One region of the Rhizobium bangladeshense genome, then DNA from elsewhere that is predicted to be linked to it. Evidence: riboswitches for the same ligand, from Rfam matches in the RefSeq annotation. Region 1 holds a riboswitch; the other holds the start of a gene.

Region 1 (5,593 bases):
ATGGGACATTCCTTCCCGTGGCATGTTGGTTGAAGACAAGTTCAGCCGCCTCGGCCGCCATGGCTGGCGCGAGCAGAAAGCCGTGGCGGTAGAGGCCGTTGAGCGAGATCACCGTTCCCTGATGGCTTGCACGTGGAAGATTGTCCGGAAAGGCTGGGCGGATTCCGACACCCGTTTCGATTATGGTTGCATCGGCAAAGGCCGGAAATAGCGTGTATGCAGCGTTGAGCAGTTCCATCAGTGAACGGGCGACAATAGGCCCGTCGAATTCCGTCTCGATCATCGTCGCGCCGACCATGAACAGACCGTCTCCACGCGGGACGATGTAGACGGGGAACCGCGGATGGAGCAGGCGGACCGGCCGGGAGAGATCCACGTCAAAGCTTCTAAGGTAAAGCATTTCGCCGCGGACGCCGCGCAATTCCTTGACCTCGCCGATGCGCGTAGCGCCCGTGCAATCGACGACACTGTCGAAGCTCTCGTGCGGGCTCTCGCTCACGAAGGTGACCCCCTGATCCGTCAGCTTGGTGCGCAGCAGACACAAAACTCGCCGGGGATCGAGATGGGCTTCGCGGCGAAAGAACAGCCCTTGCCGGAACCGCCCGGCAAGAGAGGGTTCCAGCGTCGCGATCGCCGGCTCTTCCAGCCATTCATAGCCCGTCGTGCGGCAGGCAAAGCGTCGCAGTTCACCAAGATCGCGAGCCGAGGCGACCACGAGCGTTCCGTTTCGTCGCACCTCTCCCGGCACCATTGCCTCCCATTTGTCGGCCGCGGTGAGACCACGCATCAGCACGGCGTCATCAGCACTCTCCCGCTCGCACCACGGCGCCAGCATTCCGCCCGCGAGCCACGAAGCAGCACGCAGGAAGCCGTCATATGGATCGAGCACGGTGACCTCGGCATCTCTAGCGCGCAGCTCATGCGCCATCGTCAGGCCGGCAACGCCGGCCCCTTTGACAAGAACACGCATCTCATTCGCTCGATTGCTGCAGGATTTCTACCGGCATGTAGAGGTCTCCGCCCTCGCGATAACGCGCTGCCATCGCATCCAGACCTTCCTTCTGTGCTTCGGCGCGGATATCGTGCGAGATGCGCATGGAGCAGAATTTCGGACCGCACATGGAGCAGAAATGCGCCACCTTATGGGCTTCCTTCGGCAGCGTCTCGTCGTGGAAGCTGCGGGCGGTTTCGGGGTCCAGCGAGAGGTTGAACTGATCCTCCCAGCGGAATTCGAAACGGGCGCGGGAGAGCGCGTCGTCGCGCAGTTGCGCGGCCGGATGCCCCTTGGCGAGATCGGCGGCGTGGGCGGCGACCTTGTAGGTGATGACGCCTACCTTCACGTCGTTGCGGTCGGGAAGCCCCAGATGCTCCTTGGGCGTGACGTAGCAGAGCATCGCCGTGCCGAACCAGCCGATCATGGCTGCGCCTATCCCAGAGGTGATGTGATCGTAGCCCGGCGCGATATCGGTCGTCAGCGGCCCGAGCGTGTAGAAAGGCGCCTCGCCGCAGACTTCGAGCTGCTTGTCCATGTTCTCCTTGATCTTGTGCATCGGCACATGGCCGGGGCCCTCGATCATCACCTGGCAGTCTTTCGTCCAGGCGATCTTGGTCAGCTCTCCCAGTGTTTCCAGTTCGGCGAACTGCGCCGCATCATTCGCGTCAGCGATCGAGCCGGGGCGCAGGCCATCGCCGAGCGAGAAGGAGACGTCATAGGCGCGGCAGATGTCGCAGATCTCCTCGAAATGCTCGTAGAGGAAGCTTTCGCGGTGATGATGGAGACACCACTTCGCCATGATCGAACCGCCGCGCGAGACAATGCCGGTCACGCGGTTGGCGGTGAGCGGGATGTAGTGAAGCCGCACGCCGGCATGGATGGTGAAATAGTCGACGCCCTGTTCGGCCTGTTCGATCAGCGTGTCGCGATACACCTCCCAGGTCAGGTTCTCGGCAATGCCCTCGACCTTCTCCAGCGCCTGATAGAGCGGCACGGTACCGATCGGCACCGGCGAATTGCGGATGATCCATTCGCGGATGTTGTGGATGTTACGGCCGGTGGAGAGATCCATGACGGTATCGGCGCCCCAGCGGGCCGCCCAGACCATTTTCTCGACCTCCTCCGCCATCGATGAGGTGACGGCCGAGTTGCCGATATTGGCGTTGATCTTCACCAGAAAATTGCGGCCGATGATCATCGGTTCGGCTTCCGGATGGTTGATGTTGGCGGGGATGATCGCCCGACCCGCCGCCACTTCCTGCCGGACGAATTCCGCCGTCACATGGTTCGGAATTTGGGCGCCGAAACTTTCGCCGCTGCGGACCATGGCTTCGGCCCTCGCTTTGCGGCCGAGATTTTCGCGGATGGCGATGAACTCCATTTCCGGCGTGATGATACCGGCGCGCGCATAGGCGAACTGGGTGACGGCCTTGCCGTCCTTTGCGCGCAGCGGCTGGCGTAGCGCGGGGAATTCGGGCGTCAGCCTTTCGCCGCTGGCAAAGCCGTTGTCTTCGGGACGGACATGACGGCCCTGATAGGCCTCGACGTCGCCGCGGGCGAGAACCCAGTCACGTCGCAGTGAGGGCAGCCCTTGTTCGATGCGGATCTCGGTGCCCTCGATCGTATAGGGGCCGGACGAGTCGTAGACGACAACGGGCGGCTCGCCCGATGTCGGATGCAGGCTGATTTCGCGCATCGGCACGCAAATTTCGGGATGGACGTCCCCCCGAATGTAGATCTTCCTGGATGCCGGCAAGGGGCCGATGGTGACGGATGGGGTGATATTCTTTGCGGCGATATTCATGGTTTGAGGCTCCAAGTTTTCGATTGGAGACCCAGTCCTCAGCCGGAATGATGAAAAGACGCCGGCACGGATTCGACGCGTGAATCCACTGCCTTCGAGCGCTTGCACCGTCCCTACGCCAGTATGAACTGGATCAGGTTCAACGGGTCACTGCGCCACAATCGGCAAAGCCGTATTGTCCAGCAGTATCTCAGCCCCTTGCCGGGACCCCCCTGGTGAATGCGAAAAGGGTAGAGGCTTGCCGAGGGGACTGTCAAGCGACAATCTGCGATGGCTCGGGGTCAGGTTACACACAGGCTATCGTGCGTGTCGCCGCGATTAAGCGATGGACAAGGGCAATCGTCCGGTCGGCACGCTTCCGCAAGACAAGCGCCCTTGTCGCATAGGCAGTCGATTTATTCTGAGTAGTTCGCCAAATCTACCGAGATACAGAAGCGCTATTGAGAAAGCAGGCGCGGAACTGGAAAGTCTAGTACTTTGTCCGTGTAGCTTTCGACCAAGGCGCTAAACGGCGTGCCGTCTCGAAGTTTCAGTACGGCACGATGTTCGAGCAGGAACGGCGGCAGGCTGAGGGAACTTGTTTCATGCGCTGTTAAGCCGTCCATGTCCCAGCCTTCGGATAGAGGGGACCAGAGCAACTTGGCAGACAGGTTTGTGCGAGTGAAATTAAGAGCCTGAACGGCTCTGCCAAACGCGATATCGCTGGTCTTCAAAGCCTGATTCATCTCTGCAGTTAATTTTGCGGGTACATACCAATTTTCGGCTTCCGACAAGACGCGGTCGCCGCAGACCAGGCGGACGCGGCGATAAGCGATCAGCTCACCGGGTCCGACGGTCAGAAGGTCACGGATGTGCTCATCGGCCGGCTTGTCTTGCCCGCCCACACGCTGAGCTACAATCTTAGAACCTTCCGGTGCGAGCTTGTGCGCGGCGCACCAGCGGTCAAGGGTCAACGTAGCACTGGCATTACTCAGGAGATTGGTATTCAAGGTCTGAAGGACCGCAAGCGCTTCCACTCGAGATGCCGGCGTGTTCAGCCACTGAGACCCTATAGACGGTTCTTGCGCGATTGCGACCTGGGTGCCCAGCACGATGGCGGCCGCTGCAAATGCGGCGATACGAATGCATTTCGCAGGACATAATGACATGGAGAATGAAATCCTTTCTGCAGTATAATTGGGCAAGCCTTGCGGGCCAAATATCCTTGATTTTTGCCGATGAGCGAGCGTTGTCAGTGTATATGATAGCGGCAGCAGGATTTGAACTGCGGCTCGCGTGTACCGCACAATGGTCAGTTTCCAAAAGACTTTCTTACCATCTTTCGATGTTCCAACCGTGCTGGTTCGCACCTGTTGAAACTTGTGTGCCCGAGCCGTCCTTTGCTTGTGTCGCATCCATGTCGTCCATAATAACCTCCATCCGCTCGCCGACCTTTTGTTGGAGTTTGAAAGCGTTGGCGACTGAGCCGGCGCTTCCATTTGGGGATTTGGAAACCCGAGAGACGTGGATTTCAAATGAGGAACGTGGCGGCCGGTCCGAATTCTCCCAATTCTATACTCGTGCCTCTCACTTAAAGGTTCAGCGCCTTTGTCTTCGCCCTCGCTTGTTGCGAGATGTTCATAAAGCTGGATCGGATAAAATAGCTCGCAACCGAAAGCAAAATCTAGGAGCCATTGTTGGAAAAAGGTCTTCTTCGTCGACCCGGAGCTCTCCTGCCTCTCGAGTGACAATTGCAGACCAGGCAGCGACACGCCGTCGATGGTTGCCAACTGCAGATGCGAGTAGCCAAGGCGCTTGTCTGATTGCTTTTTCTGATGCATGTCATCGTGCTCCTTGTGCAAGCCTCCCGACCATGATGTTGCCGGCAAGATTTCAGCATTCATAGGAAGCAATATTCCTGCGGTGTGCTATCGTAGCTCCTATCCAGGACAATTCATGAAATACGTCAGCAACGCAACAGATGAGACGGATATATCTTATATTATATCTTTTTTCGTTCGAGACATCGCAAATATCCGTGTGAAAAGTTCGTGAGTGATAGGAAATATTATTTCATATATACCTACATATATTGATTTCACAGCTTTGGGTGGCTGGATGGAATGGCAGGTCTTTAAAGGCCGCGGCAAACGCCCGCTGGTCGAAATGGCAATCGGACGATGCAAGGCTATCATCGGGCGGCGTCTGCGGGCCAGGTCGCCCCTAGTCAGCAGACCGAAGTCGCGATCGACTGCGCCTTTCTCAAGCATCCTTGGCTGCGCGCCCGAAATCCATTCGCCGCACGGCACACACGGCACGATCAGCCGTTTCAAAGATTCGCAAGGACAGCTCGTCGTCGTCGGCGACGCTCGAAGCTCCACAAAACGCTTAAGGTGCCAAGACGAGGAAGCGCCCTTGAGCTCAGGCTGCGCTTGATCCGATGCGCTAGCAAGGGACGCAACGTCATATCGTCGTCGACACGCTTGGACTGATGGTCGGCCTCGTGGTTCACAGCGCCGAGATTCAGGATCGCGATGGTGCACCTGCCGCCCTCAAACCACTCTCAAGCGCTGGCCGTGGCTGAGACATATCTTCGCCGACCGTGGTTATGCCGGACCGAAGCTGAAGGGCGCACTGCAAAAGATCGCAAAGTTCACTCTCCAGATCGACAAGCGGACCGACAAGGCAAAAGGCGTCGAGGTTCTGCCGCGTCGCTGGGTCGTGGAGCGCACCTTCGCGTGGCTTGGCAGATGCCGTCGAAGGATTGGGAAAAGTCCCTCGCTTCAGCCGAAGCATGGATCACTATCGCCCACATC
Region 2 (5,593 bases), on a different replicon from region 1:
TTCGAACGCCTCACCGCTTCTGCAAGGACAGCTGGAGACGGATAGCGGGCGGTGCCGAGCAGCAGCCGGGAACGGACTTCGATATCATAAAGTTTCAGCATCTCAGCCTCCTTGCATGGGTGAGAGAATTTCGATGCGGTCGCGTTCGCCGAGCCTGAAATCGGCGCGATCCTCGCGGTGCACCAGCTCGCCGTTGACAGCGGTCGCCAGCCATCCGCCTTCGTAGTCCAGAGCCAGAAGAAGATCTGCGAGGGTCGTGGCCGCGACCTCCTGTTCCTCGCCATTGATGATGAAGGTCATGATGCCCTCCTTTCCGGTTGGTTGCCTTCTCCAAGAAGAAGCCGCGCCACCTCGCCGGCAATGGCCGGCGCCAGCAGAAAGCCGTGGCGGTAGAGGCCATTGACATGGAGGGTGCGCCCCTCCTGCGTCACACGCGGCAAATTGTCGGGGTAAGCTGGCCGCACGCCCGCGCCGGTTTCGGTAACCCGTGCCTCGCCGAAGGCGGGATTGAGGGCATAGGCGGCATTCAGCAATTCCATCAGCGAACGCGCGGTAATCGGGCCGACATCGTCACTTTCGATCATCGTCGCCCCGATCATGAAGCGATTTCCCTGCCGCGGCACGATATAGATCGGGTGGCGCGGATGCAGCAGACGGACGGGACGGGAGAGATTCACCTCGCTCGTTTCGACGCACAGCATCTCTCCGCGAACGCCGCGCAATTCGGGCAGGCGGCCGATCTGGGCGGCCCCGGTGCAGTCGATCACACGATCGTAATGGGCAAGGTCGGGGTCACCCGTGACCCCGAATGTGAGATGCATGCGGGCTTCCTCAAGTCCGGCGGCGAGCCCCGAGAGCGCCTGCCGCGGATCGAGATGCGCTTCCTGCCGAAAGAACAATGCCCTGCGGAAGCGGCCGGCGAGATCAGGTTCAAGGGCTGCGATCGCCTGCTCGTCCAGCCACTCCCATCCGCTTGTCCGGCGGCAAAAGCGGTCGAGTTCGCCGGCATCGCGCCCGGCCGCCACGACAAGTGTCCCCCGGCGATTGACAAGGCCGGGCAGCGCTGCCCCCCACCAATCGGCGGCAAGACGACCGAGCGCCAGTACCGGCTCCTCCGCGCTTTCCCTTTCGCACCATGGAGCAAGCATGCCGCCGGCAAAGCCGGAAGCGCCGGCGCCGACCCGGTCGGCTTGCTCAGCGACGCTGACGCGGAAGCCGTGCCGATAGAGCTGCCACGCAACGGTGAGGCCGGCAACGCCGGCCCCCTTGACGAGGATGCGCATCGTCATTCTCCGGAAGGCGGTTTCGCGGCCTCGGCGACGGGCATGTAGAGGTCGCCGCCGTCGCGATACCTGGCGGCCATGGCTTCCAGTCCTTCTTTCTGGGCTTCGGCGCGAATGTCGTGGGAAATACGCATGGAACAGAATTTCGGGCCGCACATCGAGCAGAAATGCGCCACCTTGTGCGCCTCCTTCGGCAAAGTCTCGTCATGGAAGGAACGCGCCGTTTCCGGATCCAGAGACAGGTTGAACTGGTCTTCCCAGCGGAATTCGAAGCGTGCCCGCGACAGCGCGTCGTCGCGGATGCGGGCGGCCGGATGGCCCTTGGCAAGATCGGCGGCATGAGCGGCGATCTTGTAGGTGATGACGCCGGTCTTGACGTCGCTGCGATCCGGCAGCCCCAGATGCTCCTTCGGCGTGACGTAGCAGAGCATGGCTGTGCCGAACCACCCGATCATCGCGGCTCCGATGCCGGAGGTAATATGATCATAGCCAGGTGCGATGTCGGTGGTCAGGGGTCCGAGCGTATAGAAGGGAGCCTCGCCGCAAACCTTGAGCTGCTTATCCATATTCTCCTTGATCTTGTGCATCGGCACGTGGCCGGGACCTTCGATCATCACCTGGCAATCCCTGGCCCAGGCGATTTTGGTCAGTTCGCCGAGGGTTTCGAGCTCGGCAAATTGCGCTGCGTCATTGGCATCGGCGATCGAGCCAGGGCGAAGGCCGTCTCCAAGCGAGAAGGAGACGTCGTAGGCGCGGCAGATCTCGCAGATTTCCTCGAAATGCTCGTAGAGAAAGCTCTCCTTGTGATGATGCAGACACCACTTGGCCATGATAGAGCCGCCGCGTGAGACGATGCCGGTGACACGATTGACGGTGAGCGGGATATAGGCAAGCCGCACGCCCGCATGAATGGTGAAATAGTCGACGCCCTGCTCGGCCTGTTCGATCAGCGTATCGCGATAGACCTCCCAGCTGAGATCCTCGGCAATGCCGTTCACCTTTTCAAGCGCCTGATAGAGCGGCACCGTTCCGATCGGAACCGGCGAATTGCGAATGATCCATTCCCGGATATTGTGAATGTTGCGGCCGGTGGAAAGGTCCATCACCGTGTCGGCGCCCCAGCGGATCGCCCAGACCATCTTTTCCACCTCCTCCGCCATCGACGAGGTGACGGCCGAGTTGCCGATATTGGCATTGATCTTCACCAGGAAATTACGGCCGATGATCATCGGTTCGGACTCTGGGTGGTTGATGTTGGCCGGAATGATCGCCCGGCCCGCCGCGACTTCCCGCCGGACGAATTCGGGCGTGACGAAATCGGGAATATCAGCACCAAAGCTCTCGCCGTCGCGGGTCAGCGCCTCCTTCGCGGCCTGCCGGCCGAGGTTTTCGCGGATCGCGATGAACTCCATTTCCGGCGTGACGATGCCGGCACGCGCATAGGCGAGCTGGGTGACGGCGCGGCCCGTCTTTGCCTTGAGCGGTGTGTTGCGAATGGGGAATTCCGGCGTCAGCCGCTCGCCTGCGGCAAAACCATTGTCTTCAGGCTTCACCAGCCGGCCTTCATAGGCTTCGACATCGCCACGCGCCTTGATCCAGTTTTCGCGCAAACGCGGCAGCCCGGCGTCGATCGAGACCGTATGTTGCGGGTCAGTATAGGGACCGGAGGAATCGTAGACCGTGACCGGTGGTTCGCCCGAGGTCGGGTGAAGGCTGATTTCCCGCATAGGCACGCGAAGATCCGGATAGAGTGTTCCGGGCTTTACGACCTTGCTCGAGGCCGGAAGCGGGCCGGTGGTGACCACGGGAGTAAGCTTGGGTGCGGCAATATTCATGGGTGAGGCTCCAAGGTTTGACGTTTGGAGACCCAGTTCCAGTGTTGGAATGATGGAAAGACGCCTCAAGCGACAAAGCGAAATCCGCCTGACAGCCGCAGCGTCCGCACCGTCCCTACGCCAGTATGAACTGGATCAGGTTCAACGGGTCACTGCGCCACAATCGGCAAAGCCGTATTGTTCAGCAGAATCTCAGCCCCTTGCCGGGACACCCCTGGTGAATGCGCGGCATCAAAGACCGGAGCGGCCCCGATGTCAAGAAGGCCTCTCCTTATCCGTTCCGGTGCAATGGTTTGAATTTGACCACGATGGAAAAAGAAGGAGGCAGCCTGAAGGGAAATCCCTCTGGCGTTTCATGAGCATAGCAGTGCGGGGCCCAGCCGCGCGCTTCGCTGCGGAGGTTGATGGAGGCCCCGTGCCAGGCAGGATTGGCACCCCGAGATCTCTGGTCTAGTGTTGAGTTCTCTGCGGGCATTCAGCAGCAGCCGGTACGTTGAACAAACGGGATTCTCATGACCACGCATCGCTTCATTCCGACGATCTTCCATAATGTCATCGGTTCCCTGCCGGTGGCGCTCCGTATCGCGAGTGGCGATACCGTGGTCACGGAAACGCTCGACGCCATCGGCTATGACAAGGACGGCATCAGGCGGGCATCTGGTCCGAACCCGATGAACGGCCCAATTTTCGTGGAGGGTGCGGAGGCCGGTGATGCGCTGAAGGTAGATATCATCAGCATGACGCCAACCAGGGGCACTGGTTTTACCCGAAGCATCGTCGCGGCCAATGTTGTCGACCCTGAAACGGTTCGCGGCCTTCCGCCGCGCGATACCGCTCTCTGGACCATCGACCGCGAAGCATTGACCGTCCGGCTGTCGGAGCCGGTCGCGGGTCTCGAGAATTTCGTTCTGCCCCTCGCGCCGATGATCGGCTGTTTCGGGGTCGCGCCCGCCCTCGCCCAGGCGATATCGACCGCGACCAGTGGCGAATATGGCGGCAACATGGACTATCGCCTGTTCGGCCCCGGCACCACGGTTCGCTTCCCAATATCGGCGCCGGGCGCCCTGTTCTTTTTGGGCGACTGCCATGCCGTGCAGGGAGATGGCGAGATTGTCGGCACCGGCATCGAGACCAGTTTCGAGGTCACGGTGCGGCTGACGGTGGAAAAGAAGTCTGGGCTGGTCTGGCCGCGCGGAGAAACCGCTGAAGACATCTTCACGATCGGCAATGCCCGGCCCCTCGATCAGGCGCTTCAGCATGCGACGAGTGAAATGCTGAACTGGCTGGCGTCCGATTATGGTCTGGACAGGACGGCTGCAAGCCATCTGCTGGGCCAGGTAGTGCGTTACGATGTCGGCAACGTCTTCGATCCGGCCTATACGATGGCTTGCCGGGTCGCGAAGAAATGGCTGGCCGGCCGATCGTGACGACCGGTCCATGCTTCAGTCGTGCCGCGACAGGAAGCGGGAAACGGTCGCCATGCACAGCGGCCTTTCCTCGACATGCGGCATATGGCTGGAATTTTCGAAGAGCACCCACTCGCAGCCGGGGACGCGATCGAGATAGGGCCTGACGACCAGGGGCGTCGCCTCGTCATATTTGCCCGAGATCAGCAGCGTCGGTGCTTCGATGCGATCGAGCCGGTCTTCGATCGTCCAATCCTTCATCGTTCCGATGACGTGGAATTCCGTCGGGCCGTTCATGTTGCGATAGACGGTGTTGTCTTCGTCCATGATGGCAAAGGTGCGCGCCACCTCGGGCGGCCATGGCGCCACGCGGCAGACATGGCGATCATAGAAGACGCGGGAGGCGGCGATATAGTCCGGATCGGTGAGGCTTCCGGCGTGTTCGTGCTTCAGCAGCGTGTCCTGCACCTCCTTCGGCAATTCCTGCCGCAGCCGGTTGGCCTCGGCAACCCAGGTGTGCATGTTGGCCGGCGAATTGGCGATAACCAGGGCTTTCAAACCCTGCGGCCGGCGCACCGCATGTTCGGCGCCGAGCATGCCGCCCCAGGACTGGCCCAGAAAGGCGTAACGATGCTGGATGCCGAGGTGGGCCAGCAGTTCGTCCAGCTCTTCGAGGAAGAGACCGACCGTCCAGAAATCCGGGCCCTTGTCAGGAAGGCGGGTGGAATTGCCGTTGCCGAGCTGGTCGTAATGGATGACCGGCCGGCCGTCGAGGGCGGCGATGTCCTTGAAGGAATCGACGTAATCATGCGTGCAGCCGGGCCCTCCATGCGCAACGACGAGAGGCAGCTTGTCGCTTTTCAGGGAGCCGGTCACGCGGTACCAGGTGCGATAATCGCGAAAGGGCAGATAGGCTTCACTTGTCGCGACTTCGGCCACCGGCATCTCCATTTCTCGGAAGTTTGGAGACCATAACGCGGCGGCGGCGGCGAAGGCAGCTATCACAAGTTATAGGTTGGGCAATGACCGTTCACGCTCTTCGAGAAGGCGGTAATGGGTCGCGCGCACG

Evidence for each region. A riboswitch is a leader RNA that binds a small molecule or an ion and turns the genes downstream of it on or off. The one in region 1 is predicted to bind thiamine pyrophosphate.
Region 2: linked by a shared signal. The riboswitch ahead of thiC (phosphomethylpyrimidine synthase ThiC) and the one ahead of thiC (phosphomethylpyrimidine synthase ThiC) in region 1 are both predicted to bind thiamine pyrophosphate.

What each region holds. Positions count from the first base shown of each region.
Region 1 is NZ_CP071615.1:332,531-338,123, forward strand. Features, by position in the region: gene thiO (glycine oxidase ThiO) at 1-970, opposite strand, end outside; gene thiS (sulfur carrier protein ThiS) at 1-2, opposite strand, end outside; gene thiC (phosphomethylpyrimidine synthase ThiC) at 972-2,798, opposite strand; TPP riboswitch at 2,891-3,022, opposite strand; gene J2J98_RS27540 (hypothetical protein) at 3,236-3,946, opposite strand; partial or broken gene J2J98_RS27550 (IS5/IS1182 family transposase) at 4,890-5,079, shown strand; partial or broken gene J2J98_RS27555 (transposase) at 5,227-5,593, shown strand, end outside.
Region 2 is NZ_CP071617.1:152,847-158,439, forward strand. Features, by position in the region: gene J2J98_RS29865 (thiazole synthase) at 1-101, opposite strand, end outside; gene thiS (sulfur carrier protein ThiS) at 103-300, opposite strand; gene thiO (glycine oxidase ThiO) at 297-1,283, opposite strand; gene thiC (phosphomethylpyrimidine synthase ThiC) at 1,286-3,118, opposite strand; TPP riboswitch at 3,213-3,344, opposite strand; gene J2J98_RS29885 (acetamidase/formamidase family protein) at 3,631-4,545, shown strand; gene J2J98_RS29890 (proline iminopeptidase-family hydrolase) at 4,561-5,463, opposite strand; gene J2J98_RS29895 (helix-turn-helix transcriptional regulator) at 5,533-5,593, opposite strand, start outside.